One region of the Streptomyces sp. NPDC058045 genome, then DNA from elsewhere that is predicted to be linked to it. Evidence: riboswitches for the same ligand, from Rfam matches in the RefSeq annotation. Region 1 holds a riboswitch; each other region holds the start of a gene.
The links. Region 1 has a riboswitch for cobalamin ahead of ACFVST_RS03625 (CbtB-domain containing protein). Riboswitches for the same ligand answer to the same signal wherever they lie in the genome.
Positions count from the first base shown of each region.

Region 2: linked by a shared signal. The riboswitch ahead of ACFVST_RS24440 (cobalamin biosynthesis protein) and the one ahead of ACFVST_RS03625 (CbtB-domain containing protein) in region 1 are both predicted to bind cobalamin.
Region 3: linked by a shared signal. The riboswitch ahead of cobN (cobaltochelatase subunit CobN) and the one ahead of ACFVST_RS03625 (CbtB-domain containing protein) in region 1 are both predicted to bind cobalamin.

Region 1 covers NZ_JBHVRR010000003.1:156,289-161,317, forward strand. The annotation lists gene metE (5-methyltetrahydropteroyltriglutamate--homocysteine S-methyltransferase) at 1-690, opposite strand, end outside; gene ACFVST_RS03610 (hypothetical protein) at 847-1,020, shown strand; gene ACFVST_RS03615 (MalY/PatB family protein) at 1,033-2,313, shown strand; gene ACFVST_RS03620 (VOC family protein) at 2,370-2,810, shown strand; cobalamin riboswitch at 2,865-2,988, shown strand; gene ACFVST_RS03625 (CbtB-domain containing protein) at 3,024-3,245, shown strand; gene ACFVST_RS03630 (CbtA family protein) at 3,267-4,025, shown strand; gene ACFVST_RS03635 (histidine phosphatase family protein) at 4,035-4,778, opposite strand; partial or broken gene ACFVST_RS03640 (cryptochrome/photolyase family protein) at 4,672-5,029, opposite strand, start outside.
Region 2 covers NZ_JBHVRR010000051.1:24,765-29,793, forward strand. The annotation lists gene ACFVST_RS24425 (lysozyme) at 1-705, shown strand, start outside; gene ACFVST_RS24430 (anion permease) at 912-2,213, shown strand; gene ACFVST_RS24435 (hypothetical protein) at 2,241-2,462, shown strand; cobalamin riboswitch at 2,628-2,807, shown strand; gene ACFVST_RS24440 (cobalamin biosynthesis protein) at 2,841-3,830, shown strand; gene ACFVST_RS24445 (cobyric acid synthase) at 3,827-5,029, shown strand, end outside.
Region 3 covers NZ_JBHVRR010000007.1:122,589-127,617, forward strand. The annotation lists gene ACFVST_RS07010 (precorrin-2 C(20)-methyltransferase) at 1-367, opposite strand, end outside; gene ACFVST_RS07015 (precorrin-8X methylmutase) at 364-1,005, opposite strand; gene cobG (precorrin-3B synthase) at 1,110-2,384, opposite strand; cobalamin riboswitch at 2,456-2,600, shown strand; gene cobN (cobaltochelatase subunit CobN) at 2,634-5,029, shown strand, end outside.

The DNA.
Region 1 (5,029 bases):
GGCGTTCAGCTCGGCCGGGGTGCGGTCCTGCACCAGCGCCGGTTCGTCGAGCTGCGCCCACTCGGCCCCGGCAGCCCGCAGATCGGCCAGGACCTCCGCGTACACCGGGAGCAGCCGGTCCAGCAGGGTGAGCGGATCGAAGTCGGCGGGCACCCCGGGCGCGGGCTTCGCCAGCAGCAGATAGGTGACCGGGCCGACCAGCACGGGCCGGGCGGTGAGACCGAGGGCACGGGCCTCCGCGAACTCGCCCACCTGCTTGCCGGAGTCCGCCGCGAAGACCGTGTCCGGCCCCAACTCCGGTACCAGATAGTGGTAGTTGGTGTCGAACCACTTGGTCATCTCCAGCGGTGCGACGTCCTGGGTGCCGCGGGCCATCGCGAAGTAGCCGTCCAGCGGGTCGGCGGCGACAGCCGCGCGGTGCCGCTCGGGGATCGCGCCCACCATCACGGTGGTGTCCAGCACATGGTCGTAGTACGAGAAGTCGCCGGTGGGGACCTCGTCGATGCCGGACTCGGCCAGCTCCAGCCAGTTGCCGCGGCGCAGTCCGGCGGCGGTGGCGCGGAGGGCACCGGCGCCGGTACGGCCCCTCCAGTAGCCCTCGATCGCCTTCTTGAGCTCCCGGTTCAGCCCCTGGCGGGGGTAGCCGTACACGGTGGCCCGTGCTGCCGCGGCTGCGGTCTCGGTGGTCACGGAGTGCTCCTCCGAGAGACTCCCTCTTACGACGCCCCGCCCGGCAGACGGGGCGAACCAACTGCACACACCAGCCTACGGTCCGGCGCCCGCGGAGCGCCAACAGCGCCCGCGGCACGGACACCGCCCGCCCGAGCCGCCGGAGCGGGACGCACGATGCGGGGGAACCGTGGCGGCGGGCCCGGGGTGCGGCTCGCCCCGGCCGTCGAACTCCATCTGCTGCCCCTGCTACGGGACTTGGGCCGGCTCGGCCCGTCCGCCGCCGCCGGAGAGGTACCGTCCCACGGGGCGATCACCCCCTACCGTGAGGCCCGGGGCGCGCCGGGGTGAGGAGGATCACGTATGACTGAGGGCAGGAGCGACGGCACGGGTGGGGACCCGCACCGGTCACCGCGGGAGGGGGGCCGTACCGATCCGCTCGTCCGGCTGTCCCTGGAGCAGTTGCGGCAGCGCAGCAGTACGAAGTGGCGGGCGCACCCGGCGGACGTGCTCCCGCTGTGGGTGGCGGAGATGGACGTCCCGCTGGCGCCCGCTGTCGCCGAGACCCTGCACCGGGCCGTCGAGTTGGGCGACACCGGGTACCCGCACGGCACCGCCTACGCCGAGGCGCTCGCCGGGTTCGCCGCGACGCGCTGGGGGTGGGACGGGCTGCGGGTGGAGCACACCACCGTCGTGCCCGATGTGATGCTGGGCGCCGTCGAGATCCTCCGCCTGATCACCGGCCCGGGCGACACGGTCGTGGTGTGCTCGCCCGTGTACCCGCCGTTCTACGCGTTCGTGGAGCACTCGGGCCGCAAGATCGTCGAGGCCCGCCTCGGCCCGGATCTGCGGATCGACCTCGACAACCTGGAGCGGGCGTTCCGCCTGGCGCGGCAGCGGGGGCGGCGGGCGGCGCTGCTGCTGAGCAACCCGCACAATCCGACCGGCGCGGTGCACACCCGCGCGGAGCTGGAGGCGGTCGCGGCGCTCGCCCGCGAGCACGGTGTGCGGGTCGTCGCCGACGAGATCCACGCCCCGCTGGTGCTGCCCGGCGCCTTCTTCACACCGTTCCTCAGCGTGCCAGGCGCGGAGAACGGCTTCGCGCTGACCTCCGCGTCCAAGGCGTGGAACCTGGCCGGTCTCAAGGCCGCCGTGGCCATGGCCGGGACCGAGGCGGCGGCCGATCTCCGCCGGATGCCGGAAGAGGTCAGCCACGGGCCGAGCCACTTCGGCATCCTCGCCCACACCGCCGCCCTCCGCGACGGGACCGACTGGCTGGACGACGTCCTGCGCGGGCTCGACGCCAACCGGACCCTGCTGGGCGAGCTGGTCGCCGAACACCTCCCCGGGGTGAAGTATCTGCCGCCGCAAGGCACTTACCTCGCCTGGCTGGACTGCACCCACCTCGGACTCCACGACGACCGGCCGTCCGAAGGCCCCGGGACCGTCGGCGAACTGGCCGGACCGGCGCGGGTGTTCCTGGACGAGGCGCGCGTCGCCCTCAGCTCCGGGCACATCTTCGGCACCGGCGGCGCGGGCTGCGTTCGGCTCAACTTCGCCACCTCACCGGCGATCCTGCGGGAGGCGCTGGCACGGATGGGCCGGGCACTCGACGGCCTCGGGCCGGGCGCCATCCACTCCTGAGACCCCCGCGGACCACCCGATCCCCACCTGTTGCGTACGAGAGGGAGACACCCGGTATGGCGATCCAGCGGATGGACAACGTCCTCATCGTCGTCGACGACCTGGACTCGGTCGTCGACTTCTTCGTCGAGGCGGGCATGGAGCTGGAGGGGCGGAGTGCCGTCGAGGGGCGCTGGGTCGACCGTGTCATCGGGATCGACGGTGCCCGGCAGGAGGTGGCGATGCTGCGCGTCCCGGACGGCCCCGGCCGTATCGAGCTGGCGAAGTTCCACACCCCTCGGGCGATCACTCCCGAGCCCGCCGAGGCTCCGATGAACACACTCGGTCTGCGCCGGGTGATGTTCGCCGTCGACGACATCGAGGACACCGTCGCCCGACTACGTGCCCTCGGTGCCCAACTGGTCGGCGAGATCGCCCGGTTCGAGGACTTCTACCTGCTCTGCTACGTCCGCGGCCCCGAGAACATCGTCCTCGGACTGGCCCAGCGACTCACCTGACCCACCCACCGACCAGGGGGCGGTCTTGGCCGCGGCGGAGGCACACGGTAACTTCAGTACGTTGTTGACGACGGTACGACGGAAGCCGGTGGAAGTCCGGCACGGTCGCGCCACTGTGAGCGGGCGGTCCTGGGACCGTGCGTGAGTCAGACCCGTGGCCGTCGTCCTGTGCACCACCGAGACGGGACGCGAACTCCCGAAGGAGGCTCCGCCATGGCGCAGCACGTCGCCCAGCCGACCGCCACCACCCCCGCCATACCGGCCAAACTGCCGCTGAAGGACATCGCCCCCTGGGCGGCCTTCTTCGGTGTGCTGATGCTGGTCCTGCTGTACTTCGTCGGCGCCGAGCAGGGCGCCACCTCCGTGTTCAGCGGCGCGGGGGTCCATGAGTGGGTGCACGACGCCCGCCATCTGCTCGGCTTCCCCTGCCACTGACCAGAGGGACGCCGCCCGCTCATGAACTCAACAACCGTACGCAACCTGCTCGTTCGGGGAATGCTCGCCGGTCTGGCCGCCGGCGTGCTCGCCCTGATCGTCGCCTACTGGCTCGGCGAACCCCATGTCGACGCCGCCATCGGCTTCGAGGAGGCCGCCCACGCCGGGCACTCGCACGGCGACGACGGCGAACTCGTCTCCCGCAGCCTCCAGTCCACCGCCGGCCTGGCCACCGGAATCCTGGTCTACGGGATCGCGTTCGGCGGTATCGCCGCCCTCGCCTACAGCTTCGCCCTCGGCCGGGTGGGCCGCTTCAGCCCCCGCGCCACCGCGCTGCTGCTGTCGTCCTGCGCACTCCTCGCCGTGTACGTCGTGCCGTTCCTCAAGTACCCCGCCAACCCGCCCGCGGTGGGCGGCGAGGACACCATCGGCAAGCGGACCACCCTGTATCTGCTGATGATGGTGCTGAGCGTGCTGCTCGCCGTCGCGGCCACCATCGCCGGGAAGCGGCTCGCGCCCCGGCTCGGCGGCTGGTGGGCGACGGTGGCGGCGCTCCTCGGTTTCGCCGTGGTCATCGGTGTGGCCTACGAGTTCCTGCCGGTGGTCAACGAGGTCCCGGAGCACTTCCCGGCCGACCTGCTGTGGCGCTTCCGCCTCTCCGCGCTCACCATGCAGCTTGTGCTCTGGGGCGGATTCGGCCTGCTCTTCGGGGAGTTGGCGCAGCGCCTGCTGCAACCGGAGGACACCGAGGCAAGGGAGCCGGTACCGGCCGGGCAGTGACGGGCATCGTCATACGAGGGGGCGGCCCAGGCGGAGGTTCCAGCGGCCGTCCCGCCCGCTCAACTCGGTGACGGTCAGCGGCGGTACGTCGAACCGCCAGAAGGAGGTGAGCGGGGCGCCCGTCGCCAGAACCGCCGCGGCCCGCACCACCTCCGCTTCCACCACGGCCACCCACCGTCCCGTACCACCCTCGGCCACCCCGTCCAGCCAACCGCCGACCCGTGCGCACACCCCGGACACCGACTCCCCACCGGGCGCCGCCGACTCCGGATCGGTCAGCCAGCGGGACAGCAACTCCGGTTCCGTGGCGGCGACTTCGTCCAGGGTCCGGCCCTGCCACCGGCCCGCGTCAAGACCGGCCGGCGCACCGCCACCGTGCTCGGCGCGGAGCCCCAGGGCGGTCGCGGTCCGCGCACACCGCACACTCGGCGAGTGCACCGCGCGGGCGTCCCCGGGCAGTGCTCCGGCCGCCGACTTGGCCTGCGCGGCGCCCTGTTCGTCCAGCGGATCCCCGTCGTCGAAGACACCCCGTCGCAGCGAGCGGGTCATGGCGGGGGAGACGAGCAGGAGACGGACGGACACGGCACTCCTCGGACGGACACGGGACAGTGGGAGCCTTGAGCCTGCCATGGCGCGGGCGGAACACTCATCCGCGCCCCTGGTGGAAGCGTTCCAGCCCCTCGGCGAGGTCGACCACCGGTTCCGGATAGTCCAGCCGGGCGCGCCGCTCCACCGGGAGCTGCCAGGGCTCATGCACCAACTTGCCCTCCACCGACCGGAGTTCGGGCACCCAGCGCCGTACGTAAGCGCCGTCTGGATCGAAGCGCCGGCCCTGGGCGACCGGGTTGAGGACACGGTTGGGCCGGGTATCCGTGCCGGTACCGGCCACCCACTGCCAGTTGAGCTGGTTGTTGACGATGTCCCCGTCGACCAGCAGCGCAGGAAGTGCCGGGCGCCGATCCGCCAGTCCACATAGAGCGTCTTGGCGAGGAACGACGCGGCCA
Region 2 (5,029 bases), on a different contig from region 1:
CGGCGGATCGCCGCGTCCGCCGTGGCCCTCGCTCTGGGCGGCCTGGCCCTCGCCGAGGTGCCCGCGGCCGCCGCGTCCAAGCCCATCGGCAATGACGTCTCCTCGTACCAGGGCAACATCAACTGGGGGTCGGTCCACGGCAAGGGAGGCCGGTTCGCCTACGTCAAGGCCACCGAGTCCACGAACTACCGCAACCCGTACTTCGCCCAGCAGTACAACGGCGCCTACAAGGCCGGGATGCTGCGCGGCGCGTACCACTTCGCGCTCCCCAACAAGAGCTCCGGCAAGACGCAGGCCGCCTACTTCGTCCGGCACGGCGGCGGCTGGTCCGCGGACGGCAAGACGCTGCCGCCCGCCCTGGACATCGAGCACAACCCGTACTCCGGCGGCTCCTGCTACGGGAAGAGCGCGGCCGGGATGGTGTCCTGGATCAAGTCCTTCAGCGACGAGGTGAACCGGCGCACCGGACGCCGGCCCGCCATCTACACCAGCACCCAGTGGTGGAACACCTGCACCGGCCACAGCCGGGCCTTCGCCGCCCAGCACCCGCTCTGGCTGGCCCGCTACGGCTCCAGTCCCGGCCCGCTGCCCGCCGGCTGGACCTTCTGGACCTTCTGGCAGTACAACGACCACGGCAAACTCCCCGGCGACCAGGACAAGTTCAACGGTTCCATGACCCAGCTCAGGCGGCTCGCCAAGGGCTGACCCGCACCACCCGCACCAGCACCGCGCCCCCTCCGCGCCCCGGCCGCGCACGGAGGGGGCGCCGTGCTGCGGCCCGCTCCCGCGCCCGCGCCGCCCTCCTCCGGCGCGCGACCGGAGTCACTCTCCGGCCCGGCCGAGTTCATCTTCCGTTCACCCAGATTGCCTACGGTCCTGATGCCAACGACGCCAAACAGAAGCCCGGGTAAATGGAACACATCACGCTTCTCCTCGGGATCGTGATCGTCACCGCTCTCGTGTTCGACTTCACGAACGGTTTCCACGACACCGCCAACGCGATGGCCACCACCATCTCCACCGGCGCACTCAAACCCAAAGCGGCCGTCGCACTCTCGGCCTCGCTGAATCTCGTCGGAGCGTTCCTGTCGGTCGAGGTCGCAAAAACGATCTCCGGCGGGATCATCGACGAAAAGGGCCTCAGAACCGAGGTCATCTTCGCGGCGCTGGTCGGCGCCATCCTGTGGAATCTCCTCACCTGGCTGCTGGGCCTGCCGTCCAGCTCCTCGCACGCCCTCTTCGGTGGGCTCATCGGTGCCGCCGTCATGTCGGCCGGCTGGTCCTCGGTGAACGGCTCCACCGTCATCACCAAGGTCCTGCTGCCCGCGGTCGCCGCTCCGCTCGTCGCGGGCCTCGCGGCGACGCTGGCCACCCGGATCACCTACCGGCTCGGCTCGCGCACCGACGAACGGCACACCGCCAAGGGGTACCGGGCCGGGCAGATCGCCTCCGCCGGGCTGGTCTCGCTGGCGCACGGCACCAACGACGCGCAGAAGACCATGGGCATCATCACCCTCGCCCTGGTCACCGGCGGCGTCCTGGCCCCGGGCTCCAACCCGCCGGTCTGGGTGATCACTTCGGCCGGTCTGGCCATCGCGCTCGGCACCTACCTCGGCGGCTGGCGCATCATCCGCACCATGGGCCGCGGGCTGACCGAGCTGGCGCCGCCACAGGGCTTCGCCGCCCAGACCAGTGCGGCCACCGCGATCCTCGCCTCCTCGCACCTCGGCTTCTCGCTCTCCACCACCCAGGTCTGCTCGGGTGCCGTGATGGGCGCGGGCCTGGGCCGCAAGGGGGGCGTGGTGCGCTGGTCCACGGCCAGCCGGATGTTCGCGGCCTGGGGGCTGACGCTGCCGGCCGCGGGTCTGGTGGGCGCCGGTGCCGAGTTCCTCACCAGCCGCGGCACCTGGGGCGTCGTCACCACCGGGGTGCTGCTGGTGGCCGGTTCCGGACTGATCTGGACGCTGTCCCGGCGCCGTCCCGTCGACCAGCACAACGTCAACGACCCGGCTGCGGACGGCGGTTCGGAGCCGGCCGAGCCGGCCGGGGTGGTCACCACCGCCATCGCCGCCGTCGCCCCGCCGCCGGTGCGCGGCGCGGTCCCCGCGGCAGCGGACACCGAGGCTGCGGAGTCGACGACGTCGGAGTCGGCGGCGGCACCCGACGGCGGGCCGACGACTCCGCCCGCGCCCGCCAAGCCGGCCACGGTGTAGGAAAGGACCCCGCATCCCATGGACTCCATCGACATCGACTGGGCGGCACTCGGCTCCGTCTTCGGCGTCAGCCTCGTCGCCACCGTGGCCCTGGTGGGCCTCTTCACCCTCGGGGTGGTGGGCCTCGCCAAGCGCGAGGAGGCCACCGCGGAAGGCGGTTCCGCGGCGCTCGCCACCACCGGCGCCTACGCCTGCTTCGCACTGTGCACGGCCGCCGTCGCCTACGGGATCTTTCTGATCGTGGCCTGATCGGGCGCGGGCGATCCGTACTCCGCGCGAGGGGCGGGGCGTACACCGGGATACCGGTGCGCGCCCCGCCCCTTCCCCGTGCTGGGGGCCGTGGTGTGGGGCCGCGCACACTCTCCCGTCCCAGGTCAACGGCAGGTTGACGGGTGTTCGGGGGCCGTGGTGGACTTCCGGGGCCAAGTACGGCGGCATGGAGAGGAAGCCGGTGCGAATCCGGCGCGGTCCCGCCACTGTCACCGGGGAGCGCTCCCCCACACCGATGTCACGGCCCCGACCCACCGGGGCTGGAAGGCCGGGGGAGCCGCGGATCCGGGAGCCAGGAGACTCTCGCCGTCGTTTCCTTCGAACCGGGGCGCGGACCCTGAGTGAGGACACGGAGCGATGCCGGGCTGCCCGCCACCCGGAACACAAGTCGCGTACGGCGCCCGGGTGTTCGCCTGTGGTGCCACCGCCGGAATGCTCGCCGACGCGGCCCTCGGCGACCCCCGCCGCGGGCACCCCGTGGCCGCCTTCGGCCGTGCCGCGGCCGCCGTGGAGCGCGCCCTGTGGAGGGACGACCGGGCCCGCGGCGCGCTGCACACCCTGGTCTGCGCGGGCGGCGCCCTCGGTGTGGCCGTACTGGCGGGCCGGGCGGTGCGCCGCTCCCCCGCCGCCGCCACCGCCCTGACCGCGGCCGCCACCTGGGCCGTGGTCGGCGGTACCACGCTGGGCCGGGAGGCTCGGGCCGTGGGCGCCGCGCTGGCCGCGGGTGAGCTCACCGCCGCCCGGGCCCGGCTGCCGCACCTCTGCGGGCGGGACCCGGAGGCGCTGGACGCCGGTCAACTCGCCCGCGCCGTGGTCGAGTCGGTCGCCGAGAACACCTCGGACGCGGTGGTCGGCGCCCTGGTGTGGGGGGCGGTGGCGGGAGTACCGGGGCTGGTCGCGTTCCGTGCCGTCAACACCCTGGACGCGATGGTGGGCCACCGCTCCCCGCGGTATCTGCGCTACGGCTGGGCCTCGGCGCGGCTGGACGACGCGGCGGGCGCGCCCGGTGCCCGGCTGACGGCGCTGCTGGCGGCGGCGCTCGGCGGTGCGCCGCGTTCCGCGCTGCGCGCCTGGCGTACCGACGCGGGCCGCCATCCCAGCCCCAACGCGGGCCCGGTGGAAGCGGCGTTCGCGGGCGCGCTCGGCGTACGGCTGGGCGGCACCCTCGCCTACGGGGGCCGGGTGGAGCACCGGCCGGTGCTGAACGCGGCCGGGCGTGCCGTACGGGTCGAGGACGTACCGCGCGCCATCCGGCTGTCGCGGCGGGTGAGTTGGGGGGCGCTGGTGGTGTGTGCGGGCGGCAGGCTGCTCGTGGAGCGGGCGGCGCGGAAGGCGGGGACGGTGTGAGCGGGAGCGGGAAGGGCCGGGGCGGCGGGCTGCTGGTGGCCGGTACCACCTCGGACGCGGGCAAGAGCGTGGTGACCGCCGGGATCTGCCGGTGGCTGGTCCGGCAGGGGGTGAAGGCCGCCCCGTTCAAGGCGCAGAACATGTCGCTGAACTCGTTCGTGACGCGGGACGGCGCGGAGATCGGGCGGGCGCAGGCCATGCAGGCGCAGGCCGCCCGGGTGGAGCCGAGCGCGCTGATGAACCCGGTGCTGCTGAAGCCGGGCGGCGACAGCAGCAGCCAGGTGGTGCTGATGGGGCGCCCGGTGGGCGAGTTGAGCGCCCGCGGCTACCACGGCGGCCGCCAGGAGGCACTCCTCGGCACCGTGCTGGACTGCCTGAGCGAGCTGCGGGGCGAGTACGACGCGGTGGTCTGCGAGGGCGCCGGTTCGCCCGCCGAGATCAATCTGCGGCGTACCGACATCGTCAACATGGGGCTGGCGCGGGCCGCCGGGCTGCCGGTGGTGGTGGTCGGGGACATCGACCGCGGCGGGGTCTTCGCCTCCTTCTTCGGCACCCTCGCCCTGCTCTCCCCCGCCGACCAGGCGCTGGTCTCCGGCTTCCTGGTGAACAAGTTCCGCGGCGATGTGACGCTGCTGGAACCGGGCCTGCGGATGCTCCAAGGGCTCACCGGGCGGCCCTCGTTGGGCGTACTGCCGTTCCGGCACGGCCTGGGGATCGACGAGGAGGACGGGCTGCGGGTGTCGCTGCGCGGCGCGGTCCGCGAGTCGGCGGTGAGCGAACCGGCCGGGGAGGACGTGCTGCGGATCGCGGTGTGCGCGGTGCCGCTGATGTCGAACTTCACCGATGTGGACGCGCTGGCCGCCGAGCCCGGTGTGGTGGTGCGCTTCGTGGACCGGCCGCCGGAACTGGCCGACGCCGACCTGGTGGTGGTGCCCGGCACCCGCGGCACGGTACGGGCGCTGCGCTGGCTCCGGGAACGCGGACTGGCCGGGGCGCTGGCCCGCCGGGCCGCCGCGGGCCGCCCCGTCCTCGGCATCTGCGGCGGCTTCCAACTGCTGGGCGAGGAGATCGAGGACGAGGTGGAGTCCCGCGCCGGCCGGGTACCGGGCCTCGGCCTGCTGCCGGTACGGGTCCGCTTCCACCGGGAGAAGACCCTGGCCCGCCCCTCGGGCACCGCCCTCGGCGAGCCGGTGCGGGGC
Region 3 (5,029 bases), on a different contig from region 1:
TATACGAGCCGTAGAAGAGTGGATCGCCCTCGGCGAGCACGGCGACGCTGCGCCCCGCGTCCAGATGGGCGGCGAGCCGGGCCGCGGCCTGCTCGTAGAACTCGTCCAGGGCGCCGCGGTAGCCGCCGGGATGGTCGGTGGTCTCGGTGGTGACCGGGTAGACCAGGGCCTCTTCGATGTGGTCCGGGCGCAGATGCCGCTCCGCGATGGAGCGCGCGATCGACCGCCCGTGCCGCGCACTGTGGTACGCCACCACCTCGGCGCCGCCGATCACCTCCACGGCGCGCAGGGTCATCAACGCCGGGTCGCCGGGGCCCAGACCCACCCCGTACAACCGGCCCGGTTCCGGGTGCTGCCGGCCGCTCATTCCGCCTCGCTCGCCATCGCGTTGATCGCCGCCGCCGCCATCGCGCTGCCGCCGCGCCGGCCGCGGACCACCAGGTGGTCCAGGCCCGCGGGGTGGGCGGCGAGGGCGTCCTTGGACTCGGCGGCTCCGACGAAGCCGACCGGGACGCCGATCACTGCGGCGGGCCGTCCCGCTCCCTCCTCGACGAGTTCCAGCAGCCGGAAGAGGGCGGTGGGCGCGTTGCCGACGGCGACCACGGAGCCGTCCAGGCGGTCGCGCCAGAGTTCCAGGGCGGCGGCGCTGCGGGTGGTGCCGAGTTCCGCGGCGAGCGCGGGCACCGCGGGGTCGGACAGGGTGCACACCACCTCGTTGCCGGCGGGGAGGCGGGTGCGGGTGACGCCGCTGGCCACCATCTGCGCGTCGCACAGGATGGGCGCCCCGGCGTTCAGCGCGGCCCGCCCGCGGGCCACCGCCCGCGGGCTGAAGGCGAGATCGCGGACCAGGTCGACCATGCCGCAGGCGTGGATCATCCGGACCGCGACCCGGCTGACGTCCTCGGGCAGACCGGCGAGATCGGCCTCGGCGCGGATGGTGGCAAAGGACCGGCGGTAGATGGCCGCACCGTCCTTCTCGTAGTCGAACACGCTGGTCTCGCTCATCTCGTGGGGTCCGTAGGGGAGTTCGTGCCGTGGGTGGTCATCTGGCGTGATCCGTCGGGGAGTTCGTGCTCCGGCCGGTCATCCGGCGTGGCTGGTGAGGGAGTTCAGCCGGTGCCACGGGTGGCGGTGCGGTAGCCGTCCGGGGTGGCGACGATGTCCAGGTGTTCGCCTCGGGGGCGGCCGCAGCGGCGTTCGCATCCGGACCAGTGCACCGGCAGCGCGGCCCGCGGTCCGGCGCGCACCGCGTGTTCCGCGTCGGCCCGTACGTCGGTGCGGGAGCGGGCGCAGCCGGGCCGGCCGGTGCAGGCGGTGACCCGGTGCCAGGGCGAGTCCGCGGAGGTGATGAGTCCGGCGGCGGCGAGTGCGGTGAGGCGTTCGGCGGCGGGCCCGGCGTCCAGGCCGGAGAGTACGGCGCCGCGCCAGGGCGTGAGTCGCAGTTCGCCGCCGGGCGGGGGCCGCAGCAGGTCCCACTGGTCGGCGGTGAGGCGGCCCAGCGGGGCGTGGACGCTGAGGACGCGGCGGCCACCGGGGCCGGTGAGGAGGCCGGGCGGCGGGGGCTCGCCCGCCGGGGTGGGGGCACGGCCTGGGGGGAGGGGGCGGAGGCCGGCCCGGTGCAGGGCGGCGGGGATGTCGGGGCGGGCGGTGGCGGGGAGTTCGGACATGCGCCAGGCTCCGCCGCCGGTGGTGGCCGCGGTGGTGAGGAAGGCCTCGGCGGCGGCGAGCGCGGCCCGCGGCCCGTCCTCCGCTGTGACGAACCACACTTCGTCCGCGGGGTCCTGGCCGCCGAGCCGGAGTGCCGCGGTGCCGTCCGGGAGTGCGAGCAAGGTCACATCGGCGCCGAGTGCGGCGGTGTCGCCACGGCCGTCGTCCAGGGCGAAGAGGAAGCGCCCCGACAGGCCGGTGGTCCACTCCCGTGAACACAGCAGGTGGTCCAACTCCCTTACCCAGGGCCGGACATCGGTGTGGCCGCGGCCGTCAAGCCCGGAGAGCGGGGAGGCCAGGATGTTGCGTATCCGGTCGTGGGCCGGGGAGGGCAGCAGGCCGGCGGTGGTGAGCAGGGCGGCCAACTCGCCGGTGCCTTCGGCGTCGAGGGCGCGCAGTTCGGCGTTGCCGCGGGAGGTGATGCCGATCCGGCCGTCCGCGAGATGCCGTGCCGCGTCGCCCAGTGCGCGGGCCTGAAACGCCGTCAACAGGCCGCCGGGGAGCCGGAGTCGGGCCAGTGGGCCGTCGTCGGCGGGGTGCAGCCTGAGGGCCCCCGGGCAGGCGTCGCCGCGGTCCCGGACCGGCGCCGCGGGACCGGTCGCACGGGGCGCACCGGGGTCCTGCGGCACCCGGGATGCTTTGTCCCGGTCCGGGGTGTTTGCTGAGGTCGGCGGCATGGCGGCGAGCATACCCACGGCCCCGAAGCCGCCTCCCGGGCGCCGCTGTGCCCCGTACGCCGAGGACTTACTATGCAGTCGCCAGAGACGGCACGGGTCCCCCACGACCCACGGGAGGAAGCCCGGTGTGAATCCGGCGCGGTCCCGCCACTGTGTAGCCGCACCCGCGAGGTGTGCGGTCAGCCAGGAACTCCCGCCGTCCTCACGACCACCCGGGGCGCGGACACCCCGAGGAAGGCCCGCGCACCCATGCTTCTGCTGCTGTCGACCTCCGACACCGACCTGCTCAGCGCACGCGCGGCCACGGGCCCCGTGCCGTACCGGTACGCCAACCCGGCCCGGCTCTCCCTCGGTGAACTCCCCGCGCTGCTCGACGGGGTGGACCTGGTCGTGGTGCGGCTGCTGGGCGGGCTGCGCGCCTGGCAGGACGGGATCGACCTGCTGCTCGCGGACGCCGCGCGGCCCGTCGTCGTCCTCACCGGTGAACAGGCCCCGGACGCGCAGCTCATGGCAGCCTCCACGGTGCCCATCGGCGTCGCCACCGAGGCCCACGCCTACCTCGCCCACGGCGGCCCCGCCAACCTGGAGCAACTGGCCCGCTTCCTCTCCGACACGGTCCTCCTCACCGGCCACGGCTTCGAACCCCCCGCCGCCGCCCCCACCTGGGGCCGCCTCGACCACCAGCCGCTCCCCGGCACCGGCACCGATCCCGGCCTTCCGCTGGTGGCGGTGGTCTACTACCGCGCCCACCACATGAGCGGCAACACCGGCTTCGTCCGCACCCTCTGCGACCGCGTCAACGCCGCCGGGGCCCGCGCCCTCCCGCTGTATGTGGCCTCGCTGCGCTCCCCGGAGCCGGAGCTGCTCGCCGAGTTGGCCGCCGCGGACGCCGTCGTCACCACGGTGCTCGCGGCCGGCGGCACCACCCCGGCCGCCGCCTCCGCCGGAGGCGACGACGAGGCCTGGGACGCGGGCGCGCTGGCCCGGCTCGACGTACCGATCCTCCAGGCCCTGTGCCTCACCTCGTCCCGCGCCGACTGGGAGGCCAACGACGAGGGCGTCTCCCCGCTGGACGCGGCCGGGCAGATCGCGGTGCCCGAGTTCGACGGGCGGCTGATCACCGTGCCGTTCTCGTTCAAGGAGATCGACGCGGACGGGCTGCCCGCCTACGCGGCCGACGAGGAGCGGGCCGACCGGGTCGCCGGGATCGCGGTGCGCCACGCCCGCCTGCGGCACATCCCCGACGCCCGCAAGAAGCTGGCGCTGGTGCTGTCCGCGTACCCCACCAAGCACTCCAGGATCGGCAACGCGGTCGGTCTGGACACCCCGGCGTCCGCGGTGGCGCTGCTGCGGCGGCTGGCCGGCGAGGGCTACGACCTGGGGGCCGCCCCCGTCGAGGAGTTGCCGGGCTTCGCCTCCGGTGACGGCGACGAGCTGATCCGGGCGCTGATCGAGGCCGGCGGCCATGACCAGGAGTGGCTCACCGAGGAGCAGTTGGCCCGCAACCCGGTGCGCGTCCCGGCCGCCGCCTACCGCCGCTGGTACGCCACCCTCCCCGAGGAGCTGCGGACCGCGGTCGAGGAGCACTGGGGGCCGCCGCCCGGCGAGATGTTCGTGGACCGCAGCCGGGTCGCCGACGGCGGCGACCCGGACGGGGACATCGTGCTGGCCGCCCTGCGGCACGGCAACATACTGATCGTCATCCAGCCGCCGCGCGGCTTCGGGGAGAACCCGATCGCGATCTACCACGACCCCGACCTGCCGCCCTCGCACCACTATCTGGCCGCGTACCGGTGGATCGCGGCGCCCGAGGCGGAGGGCGGCTTCGGCGCCGACGCGGTGATCCACCTCGGCAAGCACGGCAACCTGGAGTGGCTGCCCGGGAAGAACGCCGGGCTCTCCGCGGCCTGCGCCCCCGACGCCGCCCTCGGCGACCTGCCGCTGATCTACCCCTTCCTGGTCAACGACCCCGGCGAGGGCACCCAGGCCAAGCGCCGGGTGCACGCCACCCTGGTCGACCACCTGGTGCCGCCGATGGCCCGCGCCGAGTCCTACGGCGACATCGCCCGGCTGGAACAACTCCTGGACGAGCACGCCCAGATCGCCGCCATGGACCCGGCGAAGCTGCCCGCGGTCCGCGCCCAGATCTGGACCCTCATCCAGGCCGCGAAGCTCGACCACGACCTGGGCCTCACCGACCGGCCCGACGACGAGGGCTTCGACGACTTCCTGCTGCATGTCGACGGCTGGCTGTGCGAGGTCAAGGACGCCCAGATCCGCGACGGACTGCATGTCCTCGGCCAGGCACCCGCCGGGGACGACCGCGTCAATCTTGTCCTCGCCATCCTCCGGGCCCGCCAGATCTGGGGCGGCGGCCAGGCCCTGCCCGGACTGCGGGAAGCCCTCGGCCTGGACGAGTCGGCCGCCACCCGCACCGCCGCGGACGCCGCCGAGGAGACGGCCCGCGCCCTGGTGCGGCGGCTGGAAGACGCCGGGTGGGACCCGGCCGCCGTGGACGCCACCGCCGAAGGCCACCCGGGGCCGGTGCGGGACATCCTCGCCTTCGCCGCTCGCGAGGTCGTGCCCCGGCTCGACGCCACCGGTGACGAACTCGACCATGTGGTGCACGCGTTGAACGGCGGCTT